4 regions of the Bacillus sp. 05T21 genome follow, and region 2 is predicted to be linked to each of the others. Evidence: predicted binding sites of a transcription regulator. Region 2 holds the regulator's gene; each other region holds the start of a gene.
What was found. Region 2 encodes Rex, which represses fermentation and respiration genes when NADH is low (regulators of the CRP and FNR family bind a similar motif). Its sites were predicted from a motif close to TTGTGAAATATTTCACAA; they were not measured.
Positions count from the first base shown of each region.

Region 1 (4,246 bases), on a different contig from region 2:
GATGCTCATTTACTTGAAGGAGATATGGCACTGCAAAATGGAGAACGAAACACACCGATAAAAGTGGGTGTGTCCAAAAAGATAAAGACGATTCCAGATATTCTTCTTCAAGAGGGTGATCAAATTGGTTCTCTTTTAGCGATTGAGACTCCAGGTCATACACCAGGTTCAATGGCGTTTTTAGATACGAGGAACGATGCACTAATTGTTGGAGATGCGTTTCAAACTAAAGGAGGAGTGGCGGTCGCAGGACAAATAAAGTGGCTCTTTCCGTTTCCTGTGTTTGGGACTTGGGATGCAGAAACTGCCTTGGCAAGCGCTCAAAAATTGCTGGAATATAAACCATCTATATTGGCGACAGGGCACGGAAAGATGATTAAAGATCCTTTGCTACGCATGAAACTAGCGATTGAAGAAGCAGAAAGGAATTTAACTAGAAAGAGCCTCAAATAATTTTGAGGCTCTTTTTGCTAGATGATATTATCTTGCAGGTTTGAAAAATGTGTATATGGCTAAGGAAAAGCAAACGAAAATAAATGCGATAGGGTCTTGATAGGGATTAGGTTCAGGGCCCTTCTGGATTTCTGTAAGGAAGTCATGTGTTTTCATGTTCATTTCTCCTTCAATTAGTAAGTTTTATATGATGCGAGGGTTATGGTGGATAGATAAGAAATTTTTGGAATTTCATCTAATAATTATTCTATAGTAATCTAATTCAAAAAACTATATAATACAAAGCTTTCATGATATGTAAAATTGCATATTATTCTTTTTGAAAAAAATTGTTATATTATCTATATATTTACATTAAAGGTTTTTCGTTAAGGGAATGAAAACAAATGGAGGAATAGTATGAGAAAAACAGTGTTAGACGCGTATAATGCAGAAAGAAAAGTAGATAACATAACATATAAAAATCTAGTTGTAACGATTGCAAGCATTCTAGGGTTCTCACTCTTAGGGGGATTATTTCTTGCTTTAGCCCTTGGAATTTTTGGAGAAGAGGTATTACGTGCTAATTTAGAGGGATATTATTTACTTCTATTTGATGCAGCTGTTGTTACTATTGTTTTATTTGCTTATAAACCAGTGCTTCATTTTATTAAGAACATTTGGGATGTATCTGTTTTAAAAAATGGGAAAACCTACTTGTATTTATTAATAGGTTTTATCATCATTGCATTAACTCAGTATGTAATGTTAGAGTTGTTTAGCTTTGAAAGTGCAGAGCAGCAACGAGATCAATTAGGGAGCTTAGGACTTCAAAATAGTCTACAAAGTATTATATATGTGTTAAGTGTTGCTATAATTACACCAATTAAAGAAGAAATTTTATATAGAGGTATTTTGTATCGATTTTTTGAAAAGAAATATAGTTTTCTAGTTGGTACTATTATTTCTTCCTTCATCTTTGGGATTCTTCATGGTGGTTTTCCGATTACGGCAATGATTATGGGGATTGTATTTGCTATGTTATATAAGAAAACACAATCTATTGTACCTAGCATCATTTTACATATTGTATGGAACCTACTTGTGAGTATAAGTATGATTGTTTCTTTATAAATTTGAATGAATATTTAGCAGAAAAGATGAATGGCCTAGCTATTCATCTTTTATTTTGTTTATATATGGGAAAAGTTAATGAATACAATCCAAAAAGAACCAAATACTAATGATGAATGAACAAAGAAAGGCGGGTATGTTATATGCAAAATTTAACAGAGCTTGAAGTAGAAAACTTACGTCATTTAATTGGTGGACATGCGACGATTATTAACAAATTGGAACAGTATGCACAGGCTTGTACGGACCCACAGCTAAAGCAAATGCTTGAGAAGGATGCACAAGATGCACGAAATACGAAACAACAATTAATGACTTTTCTAGGATAGGAGGAAGAGAGAAATGAATGAAAAAGATATGGTAAATGATTATTTAGCAGGGTTAAATTCAAGTTTAACAAGTTATGCAAATTATATTTCTCAGTCTGATAATGAACAGTTACATCAAACGTTAATTCAAATTCGTAATCAAGATGAGATGCGTCAACGTAATATGTATGAATACGCAAAGCAAAAGAGTTATTACAAACCGGCAGCACCTGCTAATCCAATGATTGTACAGCAATTAAAAAGTCAATTAAGTGCGGAATAGTGTGATGAATGAAACGAGCGAATGGATTCGCTCGTTTTTTTGTTTGGTATATGTCAATAAATACATAAAAAATATTTTTTCAGTTGTAACAAATATGACGAAAATTGAATATAACAATTCACAAAAAGGACAAAAGTTTGTTCAATGTTTCACAAAGTATCCATGGTTTCTATCGTGGGAATCTTTATAATTAGGAGTGTAAAGAACAAAAGAAATAGATTACATGATCGATTAGGAGAGATTGCTATGAATAGAAACACAAGAAAAATTGCAATTATTGGTACTGGATTAGTTGGATCGAGCTGTGCGTATTCAATTGTGAATCAAGGCATATGTGAAGAATTATTATTAATTGATATAAATCATGAACGAGCAGTTGGAGAAGCGATGGATTTATCACATTGCATTAACTTTACAAATACAAGAACAAAAGTATATGCAGGAAGTTATGAAGACTGCAAAGATATGGACATTGTAATTATTACAGCAGGACCAGCGCCAAAACCTGGACAAAGCCGTTTAGACACTTTAGGAGCAAGTGCAAAGATTATGGAAAGCATTGTTGGCGGCGTAATGGAAAGTGGATTTGATGGTATTTTCTTACTCGCATCGAACCCAGTTGATATTATTACATATCAAGTGTGGAAATTATCTGGATTACCTAGAAATCGTGTGATAGGTACTGGTACATCATTAGATTCTTCTCGCTTAAGAACAATTTTATCTGAAATGTTACATGTAGATCCTCGTAGTATTCATGGGTATTCATTAGGAGAACATGGTGATTCTCAAATGGTTGCTTGGTCTCACGTAACTGTTGGTGGAAAATCAATTCTGCAAATTTTAGAGGAACAAAAAGAACGCTTAGGTGAAATAGATTTAGATGAAATCGTTGAGAAGACTGCAAAAGCTGGATGGGAAATTTATAAGCGCAAAGGAACTACTTATTACGGAATCGGAAATTCTTTAGCTTATATTGCTCGCTCAATTTTCAATGATGATCACCGTGTTATCGCTGTTTCAGCCATTTTAGATGGTGAATATGGCGAATACGATATTTGTACAGGAGTACCAGCAATTATTACTAGAGATGGTATAAGAGAAGTGGTAGAACTAAACTTATCAGAAGATGAAGAAAGTCGCTTTGCAAAATCAAACGATGTTTTACGCGATTATATGAAAACAATTGGTTACTAAATTATAGGAGAAGGTGAAACAAATGAAGGAATATATAATGTCTCGTGTGTTTAAAGCTTCAGCCGGAATCGCACAGGGTATTTTCGTATCCCTTGGAATTGGTTTACTGATCGAAAATATAGGAAGAATTGTTGATATCCCATTACTTATTACAATCGGAATTGTTGCAAAATCACTTATGGCACCAGCAATTGGAGCCGGGATTGCCTTTATGCTCGGTGCAAACGGACTCGTAATTTTCTCAGCGATGGTAGCTGGAGCAATTGGAGCTGGTTCAATTTCAATTACTGAAGCTGGTCTCATCATTAAAACAGGTGAACCAATCGGTGCATTATTAACAGCGACTTTAGCAGTTTATATTGGTAAACGATTAAGCGGAAAAACTGCTTTAGATATGATGCTCGTTCCATTTGCAGCAATATTAGGTTCTGGTTTAGTCGGTATTTGGTTAGCTCAAAATATTAGCCCAGTTTTAAATACAGTTGGAGCATTCATTAAAGATAGTTCAGCTGGTAGCCCGTTTATCGCTTCTATCGTGATTGCTGTAGTTTGGGGATTGTTACTTATTTCTCCAGCTTCATCAGCTGCGTTAGCGATAGCGCTTAGCTTAGACGGTGTTGCAGGCGGTGCAGCACTTGCAGGATGTGTTGCTCAATTTATCGGATTCTCTGTTATTTCAGCGAAAGAAAATAACTTAGGCGGCATATTAGCTCAGGCACTTTGTACTCCAAAAGTGCAGTTACCGAACATTACTAAAAATCCAATGATTCTCGTCCCAACTGTCGTCGCCAGTGCAATAGTTGGCCCAGTATCGGCACTAATTTTCCAACTGGAAGCAGGAAAAGAAATTGCAGGTCTTGGATTAAGCTCTCTTATCGCACCAATTAATTTA
Region 1 covers NZ_JBFTMD010000009.1:84,100-88,345, forward strand. Annotated here, with positions in the region: gene AC1DKZ_RS17525 (MBL fold metallo-hydrolase) at 1-453, shown strand, start outside; gene AC1DKZ_RS17530 (lysostaphin resistance A-like protein) at 853-1,566, shown strand; gene AC1DKZ_RS17535 (hypothetical protein) at 1,710-1,895, shown strand; gene AC1DKZ_RS17540 (spore coat protein) at 1,909-2,157, shown strand; gene AC1DKZ_RS17545 (L-lactate dehydrogenase) at 2,404-3,354, shown strand; gene AC1DKZ_RS17550 (PTS sugar transporter subunit IIC) at 3,377-4,246, shown strand, end outside.
Region 1: AC1DKZ_RS17545 (L-lactate dehydrogenase) is a predicted target of Rex. The motif match lies at 2,295-2,312, and genes of this name have one in related genera.

Region 2 (4,246 bases):
TAGAAGAGTACCTGGGTAATCAATTAAAGCATTCTCCAAAATCTCTTTACTATTTAAATCAAGATGGTTTGTTGGCTCATCGAGAATTAATAAATTGGATTTTTGCATCATAAGTTTTGCAAGAGCTAGTCGAGCCTTTTGTCCACCACTAAGAGAAGATACGGGTTTGAGTACATCATCCCCTGTGAATAAAAAGTTGCCTAGTATAGTGCGAATTTCTTTTTCAGGTTGCAGGGGATATTCATCCCATAATTCATTTAAAACTCGCTTCGAAGATGTTAAGTTGGCTTGTTCTTGATCATAATAACCAACAGATACATTTGATCCGAAAGCAACGTTTCCATGTAATAGCTGTAACTTATTCACAATGGATTTTAATAATGTAGATTTTCCAATTCCGTTCGGCCCAACTAAGGCAACACTGTCACCGCGAGTTAAGCGCATATTTACATGTTCAATAATCGGTTCCTGATAATAGCCAATAGTTGCATCTTTCACTTGTAAAACATCATTTCCACTTTGTTTTTCAATATCGAAGTGGAAGGAAGCTGATTTAGAATCGCCTAATGGTCTAGTTAATACTTCCATTCTGTCTAATTGTTTACGGCGACTTTGAGCGCGTTTTGTCGTAGATGCACGAGCTATATTTTTTTGTACAAAGTCTTCCAGTTTAGAAATTTCATCTTGTTGTTTTTCATAACGCTTCATCTCTTGCTCGTATAGAGCTGATTTTGAATCTAAATATTTACTGTAGTTACCAACAAATCGTCGGCTTTCCTTATTAGAAATTTCGTATACTTGTGTAACGAGTTTATCTAAGAAATAACGGTCATGGGAAACGATTAAAATCGCGCCAGGATAGCCTTGTAAATATTGTTCAAGCCTTGTTAGTGTCTCAATGTCCAAATGGTTTGTAGGTTCGTCTAAAATAAGTAAGTCTGGTCTAGTTAATAATAATTTCCCAAGAGCTAATCGAGTCTTTTGTCCACCACTTAATGTGGAAATTTTCGTCTGATGCGTTTCAACTGGGAAGCCAAGACCGCTTAAAATTGAGCGTATATCCGCTTCGTACTGATAGCCGCCTTGATCCTTATAATCTAATTGTAATTGGTCATAATCAGCTAATAATTTCTCATATATAGCCGCATTTGAAAAGTTTTCTTCTTTTCCCATCTCTTGCTCTAGCCTTCGAAGTTTTGTCTCCATCTGCTGCAAGTGTGTAAAGACGGTTAACATTTCATCCCAAATTGTTAAAGACGTTTCTAATCCGGTATTTTGAGCTAAATACCCCATTGAGACATCTTTCGGTTTTATAATTTCACCACCATCATGAGATAACTCGCCAGCTATTATTTTTAATAATGTAGATTTTCCGGCTCCATTTCGTCCGACTAATGCGATACGATCTTTTGTTTGTACTTCCAATTTTATGTTTGCAAGAATCGTTTCTGCACCGTATAATTTCGAAAGCCCATTCACTTGTAATAATATCAATGTTTTCACCTCAAATAATTTCTTAACTTTGCCATGTTTATATTTCTCAATCATACTAAAAATAGTGTATAGTTTAAAATAAAGAGAGAATACTTCTTCTCTTTATTATACAAGGAAATTCATGAGTACTAAACTTCTGTATTTGATTCGAGTATAAGAATAAAGATAGGAAGAGAGGAGAGGTTATATGGATCAGCAAAAAATTCCACAGGCCACTGCCAAACGATTGCCTCTATACTATCGATTTATCCAAAACTTATCTCTTTCTGGTAAGCAACGTGTTTCATCAGCCGAATTGAGTGAAGCGGTAAAGGTTGATTCCGCAACTATTCGAAGAGATTTTTCATATTTTGGAGCGTTAGGGAAAAAAGGATATGGATATAACGTAAATTATTTATTATCATTTTTCCGTGAAACACTCGACCAAGATGATATAACACGCGTGGCACTTATTGGAGTAGGTAATTTAGGGACCGCTTTCTTACATTATAATTTCACGAAAAACAATAATACAAAAATTGAAATGGCGTTTGATGTTAGTGAAGAGAAAGTTGGAACAGAAATCGGAGGCATTCCTGTATATCATTTGGATGAACTAGAAGAACGTTTATCAACTGATATACAAGTGGCAATATTAACAGTACCCGCTACAGTAGCGCAATCTGTGGCAGATAGATTGGCAGAAACGAACGTGCATGGTATTTTAAATTTCACACCAGCACGCTTAAATGTGTCAGAGAATATAAGAATTCATCACATTGATTTAGCTGTAGAGTTACAAACGCTTGTTTACTTTTTGAAGAATTATCCACAATAAAACGCAGAGGAGATGACCTCTGCGTTTTATTATTGTTTTTTCTTTGTGAATTTAACTAAGATAAGGCGAAGTGCCAAATTAAAATCAATTGTTGCCATAACTGCAAATAGTATTGTCCACATATTCCAGATTGTATCTGTTACGTTCGTAATGGCGAAGCGTGTAAAGATACATCCAAGAAGAAAGTACAATGCAGCCATGAACAATGGTGAGTTTCTCATACTAAAAATCCTCCGATAAAGCCTTGCATTTTTTCAGCTTCTTTAATCATTTCTTGAATTTGCTCATTACTCATAAAAATTTGTCCAATAGCGACTAATGTATTCATTGCCACATGGGCTGCAATAGGAACTATAATTCGTTTCGTTTTTACGTATAAAAAGGCGAATACGAGCCCCATAGAAGTGTATACCAATAAGTGAGTAAAATCAAAATGAATCGCCGCGAATACTAGTGAACTAATGATAGCAGCAACAAAGAAATTAAATCTCTTATAAAGTGTGCCAAATAAAATTTTTCTAAATACGATTTCCTCTAAGATAGGTCCGATTATAGATACAACAATGAGGAACCAAGGTGTCGTTCTTGCAATTTCCATCAGCTTCATTGTATTTTCCGAACCTTGTTTAATTCCTAGTAGACGCATTTCGATCATACCGGCAATTATTTGGGAAGAGAAAGCTAAGAGAATACCGATTATAATCCAACCAACTGTAGCTGGGATCGTAACACGCATTTTATCTAAATGCCTGTCACGAATATCTATTCTAAGTAACCAAAGCACGATGCATAATGCAACAAAGAAGCTAATGATTGCCCAATGTCCCGTTATGATTTGACCTTTTTCCTCCATGGTAAATCCTCTATTATCATAGAGTCCTGTTTTTAGGAGTAGTGGTAAGCCAACAATTCCAGATAACTGCATTAAAATGTATGTAACGATAATCCACCAATATTGTTTCTTCAAATGGTTTAACCATCCTTTCTAACTCTAGTGTATGAGATAAGGTAGGATAACATGTAAATATGCTACCTACGATATAAACTTTCATTTGAATTATATTTTTTTTGTAAATAAGTATTTGAAAATAAAATAGGAGACAGGAAAAAGTTGTACGTTTAGCGAAAACAACTTAGGGTGTCTTTCATATTGTAACATACAAGAAGTGGGAACAACGATTCATATGGTAAAGGCAGTAGAAGAAGTAATGCTATATAGGAAAGTGCATAAAGTAATTTGCGAAAAAATTATGATTTTTTTACTTGCAAAAGAAATTGAGATTATTTATTATTAGAAGTGTGTTAGCACTCGTGTGACTTGAGTGCTAATAAATAAAATTTACATAACAAAATGAGGAGGTTGTTGTTCATGCTAAAGCCATTAGGTGATCGCGTTGTAATTGAACTTGTTCAAGCAGAAGAAAAAACAGCAAGTGGTATTGTATTACCAGAAACTGCAAAAGAAAAACCACAAGAGGGTAAAGTTATTGCAGTAGGTACAGGCCGAGTGCTTGAAAATGGTGAGCGTGTTGCTTTAGAGGTAGCAGCAGGTGATCTTATCATCTTCTCAAAATATGCAGGTACTGAAGTGAAATACGAAGGTACAGACTACTTGATTTTACGTGAAAGTGACATTTTAGCAATTATCGGTTAATTATATACATTTTAAAAATCCAAGGGGGTCAATTATTATGGCAAAAGATATTAAATTTAGTGAAGAAGCACGTCGTTCGATGCTTCGCGGTGTCGACACTCTTGCAAACGCAGTAAAAGTAACGCTTGGACCAAAAGGTCGTAACGTTGTACTTGAGAAAAAATTCGGTTCACCACTTATTACAAATGACGGTGTAACAATCGCAAAAGAAATCGAATTAGAAGATGCATTCGAAAACATGGGTGCGAAATTAGTAGCAGAAGTTGCTAGCAAAACAAACG
Region 2 covers NZ_JBFTMD010000049.1:7,642-11,887, reverse strand. Annotated here, with positions in the region: gene AC1DKZ_RS31600 (ABC-F family ATP-binding cassette domain-containing protein) at 1-1,494, opposite strand, end outside; gene AC1DKZ_RS31595 (redox-sensing transcriptional repressor Rex) at 1,682-2,311, shown strand; gene AC1DKZ_RS31590 (YdiK family protein) at 2,341-2,532, opposite strand; gene AC1DKZ_RS31585 (CPBP family intramembrane glutamic endopeptidase) at 2,529-3,278, opposite strand; gene groES (co-chaperone GroES) at 3,681-3,965, shown strand; gene groL (chaperonin GroEL) at 4,003-4,246, shown strand, end outside.

Region 3 (4,246 bases), on a different contig from region 2:
TGGTCCAAGAGCGAAAGATGGTCCGTACGCAGGAGTAATTCCACGATTTATTCGTGCGGCTTTGCAAGGTGACGATATTCTCGTGTATGGAGATGGAAAGCAGACACGCTGCTTTACGTATGTAAGTGATGCGGTCGAGGCAACAATTTGTGCAATGGATGAGAAGGTAAATGGTGAAATTATTAATATAGGTTCTGAGAATGAAAAAAATATAAGGGTAGTAGCGGAAGATATAAAAAAATTAACGAAGTCTATTTCCAAAATTGTGCACGTTCCATTTGAGGAAGTATATCCACATGGATTTGAAGAGATTCCAAATAGAAGACCAGACGTAACGAAATTAAGAGAACTTGTTCAGTTTCAAGCGAAAGTAACGTGGGAACAAGGATTGAAAGAAACTATTAAATGGTTTCGTGAAGAAAACAATGGCTAAGTCGTTATCAGTTATTATTCCCGTATGTAATGAAGTGGATACGATTTCAGATGTGGTTCAATCGGTAAAACCATTGAATCCAGTAGAGATTATTGTAGTAGCAAATGGTTGTAATGATGGTACAGAAGCGATTGCTGAGAGCTTAGGATGTACAGTAATCCAGTATAAAGAGTCACTTGGTAACGACGTTGGACGCGCAGTTGGTGCAAAACATGCGATAGGTGATGTATTACTGTTTGTAGATGGAGATTTTGCTATTCAAACTTCAAAATTACAATTATTCCTTAATCCGATTTTACATGATCAGGCGGACATCGTTTTAAATAATGTAGACGCATTATTTTTAAAGAAACAAAAACCGCACTCCGTGACAGTATGGCGCCAAATATTAAATGCAATGTTAGAGCGTGAAGAATTAAAAATTGATTCTTTATTATCTGTACCTCATGCGCTGACGAAGGAAGTTGTGCAAAGTATTGGATACGAATGTTTTGTTAATCCTATTGTGGCTCATCTACGCCTAGCACAAAGTAAATGGAGAATTAGTCGTCATTGTGCAATTGAAGTTATTACGCCAAATAAATTTCGTCCATTCGAGCATGCTGCATATGGCACGGATCTTTCTCAATCTGAAAAACGAATGATAGGTGATCATATAGAAGCTGTAGCAGAGCGGATATTAGGCAGCGATGGGCGCGGAGGATATTATGATGGAAATAGGAAAAGAGAGAGTGTCTATCATACTCTAAATTTTGAAGATTTTTATCAAGGATGGGGCGTTACATCTAAGTTGTATAAAGGAGAGCAATTATCGGTAATTATTCCTGTGCAAAATGAAGAGAAAACAATTGGAAACCTTATAGAAGAGCTTCGCAAAATTGAAGCTTTTGAAATCATCGTTGTTGTAAATGGTTCGTCCGATAAAACGGCAACAATTGCAAAAGACAAGGGAGCAACAACAATTGTGTATAAAGAAGCACTTGGAAACGATGTGGGGCGTTCGCTTGGAACTTATTTTGCAAAAGGAGAAATTGTTTTATTTATAGACGGTGATTTTGTTATTCCAGCTAGTGAGCTATATCCCTTTGCAAAAGCTATTGCAGATGGAACGGATGTCGCATTAAATGATTTAAATCATTATTTAGATTTGAGAGTACCACTTCATCTTGTAACAGCATTTAAATATGCATTAAATTTAGCTTGTGATAGAAAAGATTTAGGAGTAGGCTCTCTTATTGCTGTACCTAATGCGTTTAGCCGTACATGTTTGCAAGCAATTGGGTATAGATCTTTACTGTCACCTTGCGTAGCGCAAGTGAAAGCTATTCTTTCAGGATTCGAAATCGCATGTGTAAGTCGTGTTGAGGTCGATAAGATGAACCGTATTCGTCCCAGTGAACATTTTGCAAAAATAGGTCATCCTCCAGCTGTCCTTCGAATTATAGGTGATCATATAGAAGGGTTAGAGCAATTAATTGTATTGGAAGGTAGTCGTGGTGGATTCTATGATGGGAATAGAAAAAGAGATGTTTTAGAGTAGTAACAAAAAAAGTGTACAACGTATGTACACTTTTTTGCTCTGTTATAAAAACTATAACAGATTAGGAGATAAGAGTATTACAGATCTACAATGGGTATCGTTCTTATATTACAAAATAGGACTCGTATATAAGAATACCAAAAAAATACAATTAAAGAAAGGGTTAATTATAAAGAGTTTTATATGAAGTTAACACTATGTATACAGTGGTTTGCTCAATGTTTCACAAACATGTCACAACTATTTCGTTCACTTTCGAAAAAAAGTAGTATTCTAAGTGTGTAAGCTGTTATATAAAAAAACGTAGTCCTGTACTAATCAAAAATGGAGGAGATTAGGATGACTCAAGTATTAGAAAATGTAAAAAACGCGTGGGAAAACTTTAAAGGTGAAAAATGGAAAGCAGAGATTGATGTTCGCGATTTCATTTTAAATAATGTAAACGTTTACGAGGGAGAAGACTCTTTCTTAGCGGAAGCAACTGAAGAAACGAAAAAACTTTGGGATCAAGTAATGGATTTAACAACAAAGGAACGTGAAAACGGTGGCGTTCTTGATATGGATACAAAAATTGTTTCTTCTATTACATCACATGAACCAGGATATTTAAATAAAGATATTGAAAAAGTGGTCGGTTTCCAAACTGATAAACCATTTAAACGTTCTTTACAACCATATGGTGGTATTCGTATGGCGGAACAAGCGTGTGAAGCGTATGGATATGAAATGGATAAAGAACTTAGCAGTATTTTCAGAGACTGGCGTAAAACTCATAATCAAGGTGTATTTGATGCATACACACCAGAAATGAAAGCGGCTCGTAAATCAGGTGTTATTACTGGTCTTCCAGATGCATATGGACGTGGACGTATTATCGGTGACTATCGCCGCGTAGCGCTATATGGTATAGATCATTTAATTGAAGCGAAAAAAGCTGATTATAATTTAACTGGTGGTGTAATGAGCGAAGATACAATGCGTTTACGCGAAGAATTATCTGAGCAAATGCGTGCACTTCAAGAGTTAAAACAGATGGCTGCTTCTCATGGATTCGATATTTCTAAGCCAGCTACAAATGCACAAGAGGCTTTCCAATGGTTATACTTTGCTTATCTTGCAGCAATTAAAGAGCAAAACGGGGCAGCAATGAGCCTTGGACGTACCTCTACATTCTTAGATGTTTACATTGAAAGAGATTTAGCAAATGGTACTTTAACAGAAGAAGCAGCACAAGAAATTGTGGATCACTTCATTATGAAATTACGTCTTGTGAAATTTGCAAGAACACCTGATTACAATGAACTATTCTCTGGAGATCCAACTTGGGTAACTGAATCTATCGGTGGTATGGCGTTAGATGGTCGTCCGTTAGTAACAAAAAACTCATTCCGTTTCTTGCATACATTAGATAATTTAGGACCAGCTCCAGAACCAAACTTAACAGTTCTTTGGTCTAAACAATTACCAGAGAACTTTAAAAACTACTGTGCGAAAATGTCTATTAAAACATCAGCAATTCAATACGAAAATGATGACATTATGCGTCCTGACTACGGTGATGACTACGGTATTGCTTGTTGTGTATCAGCAATGAGAATCGGTAAACAAATGCAGTTCTTCGGAGCACGTGCAAACTTAGCGAAAGCATTACTATATGCGGTTAACGGTGGTAAAGATGAAAAGTCAAAAGCACAAGTTGGTCCTGAATACGCACCAATTACTTCTGAAGTATTAGATTATGAAGAAGTTATGCGTAAATTCGATATGACAATGGAATGGTTAGCTGGTCTATACTTAAATACATTAAATGTAATTCACTATATGCACGATAAATATAGCTATGAACGTATTGAAATGGCACTTCATGATACAAATGTTCTTCGTACAATGGCAACAGGTATCGCTGGATTATCTGTAGTAGCAGATTCTTTAAGTGCAATTAAATATGCACAAGTAAAACCAATTCGTGATGAAAATGGTATTGCAGTTGATTTCGAAATTGAGGGAGATTTCCCTAAATACGGTAACAATGATGATCGTGTAGATGAAATTGCAGTAAATCTTGTGAAAACATTTATGAACAAGCTTCGCAAACATAAAACATACCGTAATTCTGTTCATACAATGTCAATCTTAACAATCACATCTAACGTTGTATACGGTAAGAAAACTGGTAACACTCCAGATGGACGTCGTACTGGAGAACCATTTGCACCGGGCGCAAACCCAATGCATGGCCGTGATACAAAAGGTGCATTAGCATCATTATTATC
Region 3 covers NZ_JBFTMD010000011.1:27,232-31,477, reverse strand. Annotated here, with positions in the region: gene AC1DKZ_RS19035 (NAD-dependent epimerase/dehydratase family protein) at 1-433, shown strand, start outside; gene AC1DKZ_RS19030 (glycosyltransferase family 2 protein) at 426-1,973, shown strand; gene pflB (formate C-acetyltransferase) at 2,313-4,246, shown strand, end outside.
Region 3: pflB (formate C-acetyltransferase) is a predicted target of Rex. The motif match lies at 2,185-2,202, and genes of this name have one in related genera.

Region 4 (4,246 bases), on a different contig from region 2:
TCAAGTACAAACATAAGTGACGATGGCAAAAATGTAGCATTTGTTAAGAAGACAGCTAACTGGAAAGACAATACATATAGGAATCATATATGGATATATGAAAAAGATAAGGAGCAGAGTTACCCATTAACAACTGGGGATATAGACAGTATACACCCATTATGGTCCCCAGATTCTAGGGATATCGCATACCTTAGCCCAGTTGGTGAGAGGGATAATAAGAAAAATCAAATCTTTGTTAAGTCAATAGATGGTTATAGTGAGTTACAAATTACTGATGAGAAAGAAGGGGTCAGTACATTCAAATGGGAGCCTACTGGTAAAGGTTTTTATTATGTTGCACAGTCAAAAGAATGTGAGGAAATAAAGAAACGTAAAGAGCTATATGGGGACTTCCACCATGTAGGTAAGGAACATCAGAATAATTGTTTATATTACATTGAAATAGAAAAAGGGATACAAAATGATAAAGAGGAACGTGAGATTAGCGGTCTTTATCAATTAACGGAGGGTAAGGATTTTTATATACATAACTTTGATATTTCAAATGATGGGAAAAAGGTTGTATTTATGGCTACACCAAGCCTAAACGATCATATGAATGGTGATCTATACATATTAGATGTTGAAGTTGAGGAACTACAAAAGATGAATGTAGATAAGTTGTTGGGCGGGAGCGTTTGCTTTTCTCCTGAGGGCAGCAAAATATGTTACTCAGCAAGCATAAGGGAGAAGGAGTACTATAGAAACCATATACAAGAAAGTATATTAGAGATATATGATATGAATACTGGAGAGGTAATTCAGCCTCTAACAAACTTTGATAGTACGGTTATGCCATTACAGTGGACAGATAAGGGGATTTTAATTAGATGGCAGGATAAAACTAATTATCTCATTGGGTTGCTATGTGAAGATGGCACTGTGGAAATGTTAAGTGACAAAGTAGATGGCTTTATAATGGATGCTTCTATAACAAGGGATGGACATCATATATCCTATAGTAAGGCTATAACAAATGAAACCTTTGAAATCTATTTAGACGATAAAAAAATAACGGATGAAAATAGCTTTTTTAAAGGGAAGCTGAAAAGTAACAGGGAAATAATCTCATGGCAAAGTAGTGATGGTCTTGAAATAGAGGGTGTTTTATCAACCCCAGTAGATTTTGATGCCAACAAAAAATATCCTTTATTAGTAGTAATCCATGGTGGACCAGCTTGGGCATCTTTTCCGATATTCTCAGACTGTTTTAATGAGAAATATCCGATTGAGCAGTTTATCGAAAAAGGCTTTATAGTTTTAGAGCTAAACTATAGAGGAAGTTCTGGCTATGGTAATGAGTTCTTAAAAGCCAACTATAGAAAACAGGGAATTGCTGACTATGAGGATGTTATATCTGGAGTGGATGAACTAGTTGAGCAAGGGATTGTAGATAAAGATAGAGTAGGAGTTATGGGATGGAGTAACGGAGGATATATATCGGCCTTCTGTTCTACGTTTAGTAATAGATTTAAAGCTATTTCAGTTGGGGGCGGAATTACTAACTGGAGTACCCATTATGTAAATACAGATATCCCTTACTTTATTAGAATGCATTTAGGAAATACTCCATGGAATGATCCAGATATATATACAAAAACATCGCCAATGACATATATTAAATCAGCCTGTACGCCTACCTTAATCCAACATGGCGAAAAGGATGCAAGGATTCCAACTTCCAATGCATATGAGCTATATCAAGGGTTAAGGGATATGGAAGTTGATACAGAATTAATTATTTTTAAAGGAATGGCATATAGTTCTGACCAGCCAAGAATTAATGTGGCTATTATGAAGCAGAATTTGATGTGGTTTTCACACTATATTCTTGGAGAAAGTATGAAAGAATTTAGGGTTTTATAATGGCTTGTTGTAGTCTTTAAGCTTTTTAGGTGCTTGAAATAAAGTCGTACACATTTATTCGGTTATATATGATTGAGTTTCACATTTCGGATAAGGCAAACTGTGAAATGTTTTGGTGTAAATGAGAAAAGAGCCTGAATGTAGGCTCTTTCCTTATTTATATTTAAAAGATGAACTATTCTTATGCAGTTTTACTTAATTTATATGCTTCACGGTTATTTTTTTTGAAAAGTTTTGAGAAAACATAACCATCTAATCCAATACGTCCAGCATTATGTCCTGCAACTAAAATGAACATAGTTAAAATAAGCAGGTTTGGGTTTACACTAACAGTTCCGCTTAATAAAAATGAAAGGTTCATTATGATGCCGAAAAATGCAGCTGTTTTTGTTAATCCACCTAAAATCAAACCTAGCCCTACTAAAATTTCTCCCCATTGAACTAAAAAGCTAAATAGGTCTGCGTTTGGAAGAACAAAATGTTGAAGAAAATCTGCCCACCAACCTTGTACTGCAGGGTGGTCACCTGATGCTTGAGCGATAGCTCCTTTTAGAAAACCACTTGCATCAAAAGACTGTCCAAAAACTTTTCCTATTCCAGCAGCGAGCCATGCATATCCTATGTAAAGTCGTAAAAATAATAATATGAAAGTAGCGCGTTTATCAGTTCTTAAAAAATTGATAACCATTGAAATCCCTCCAATGTATTGTATTTACATGTTTATTATATATCCATTGTGAATAAATTCACAATGGAGGAAATGTGAACAAAAATAGGTTAGGAGTAATTGTTTTATTTTTTGTAACATTTCATCTATTTTGGTAGACTAATAATGGAGATATATCAAAAGGAGGCAAAGAGTAGATATGTGGATGAACTTGTAATGATTAGAAATTAGATAGATGAATTTTTCTCTCGTAAGTGAGGGTTTATTTAGCTATCTGTAAATCATTCAAGGACTGCATATTTAGCTTGTACATCCCCTTTGTAAGGGTAGATGCCTATGTGGGGAAATTTATATCTCTTATATAAAATATGCGTCCTTTAAACTTGGAGGAGTATATGATGAATCAATTGAAAAATAAAGTAGCTGTTGTTACAGGTGTTAGTCGTCTAGACGGTATAGGAGCAGCTATTTGCACGGAGTTAGCAGAGGCTGGATACGATATATTTTTTACGTATTGGACAGAATACGATAAAGAGATGCCTTGGGGCGTTGATAAAAATGAACAAATACAATTAAAAGAAAAGTTGATACAAAACGGTGTCAAAGTATCGAGCATGGAGTTAGATCTAACTCAGAATGATGCATCAAATCAGCTTATAAATAAAGTTACTGAACAATTAGGGTACCCTCATATATTAATTAATAATGCAGCATATTCTACAAATAATGATTTCTCTAATTTGACTGCTGAAGAACTAGATAAGCACTACATGGTAAATGTTCGTGCGACTACATTGTTAAGTAGTCAATTTGCCCAAAGGTTTGATAAGAAATCTGGTGGTAGAATTGTGAATATGACGTCGGGACAATTTAAAGGACCTATGGCAGGAGAATTAGCGTATGCAACAACGAAGGGAGCAATTGACGCTCTTACTAGTACGTTATCAGCGGAAGTGGCCCATTTAGGGATAACAGTGAATGCAATTAATCCAGGTCCAACTAGTACAGGATGGATGACTGAGGAGATAAAGCAAGGATTAAGACCGATGTTTCCTTTTGGGAGAATTGGTGAGCCGAGGGATGCAGCAAGGCTTATTAAGTTTTTAGTGAGCGAAGAAGCCGAATGGATTACAGGGCAAGTTATTCATTCAGAAGGTGGATTTAAGAGATAATTTTATAATTAAAAAGAAGGTATCTCATTTCAGTGAGATACCTTCTTTTTAATCTTTCTTCAATCTTCGTGCTATACCATTCCCTAATGACTGTAATCCTTGAACGAGGATAATCAAAATAAAGACTGTTGCATACATTACTTCAGGTTCGTAGCGTAAATGCCCGAATCGATATGCTAAATCACCAAGGCCGCCAGCACCTACAAGTCCAGCCATTGCTGTTGCACCGATTAAGCCGATCGTTGCGATTGTTAATCCAAGTACGAGAGACGGGCGAGCTTCTTTAATCATAACGTGCCAAATGATTTTTAAAGTAGAGACTCCCATTGCTTGATATGCTTCAATGACACCACGGTCCACTTCTAATAAAGCAGTTTCCATTAAACGGGCAATGTAAGGGGCTGTGAAGACAACAAGTGGTACGATAACACCTTGTACGCCAATGGACGTTCCCATTAGAAACTTTGTAAAAGGTAAAATGAAGAATAATAGAATGATA
Region 4 covers NZ_JBFTMD010000019.1:76,151-80,396, reverse strand. Annotated here, with positions in the region: gene AC1DKZ_RS24610 (S9 family peptidase) at 1-1,908, shown strand, start outside; gene AC1DKZ_RS24605 (DoxX family membrane protein) at 2,090-2,596, opposite strand; gene AC1DKZ_RS24600 (SDR family oxidoreductase) at 2,971-3,747, shown strand; gene AC1DKZ_RS24595 (methionine ABC transporter permease) at 3,796-4,246, opposite strand, start outside.
Region 4: AC1DKZ_RS24605 (DoxX family membrane protein) is a predicted target of Rex. The motif match lies at 2,643-2,660, and genes of this name have one in related genera.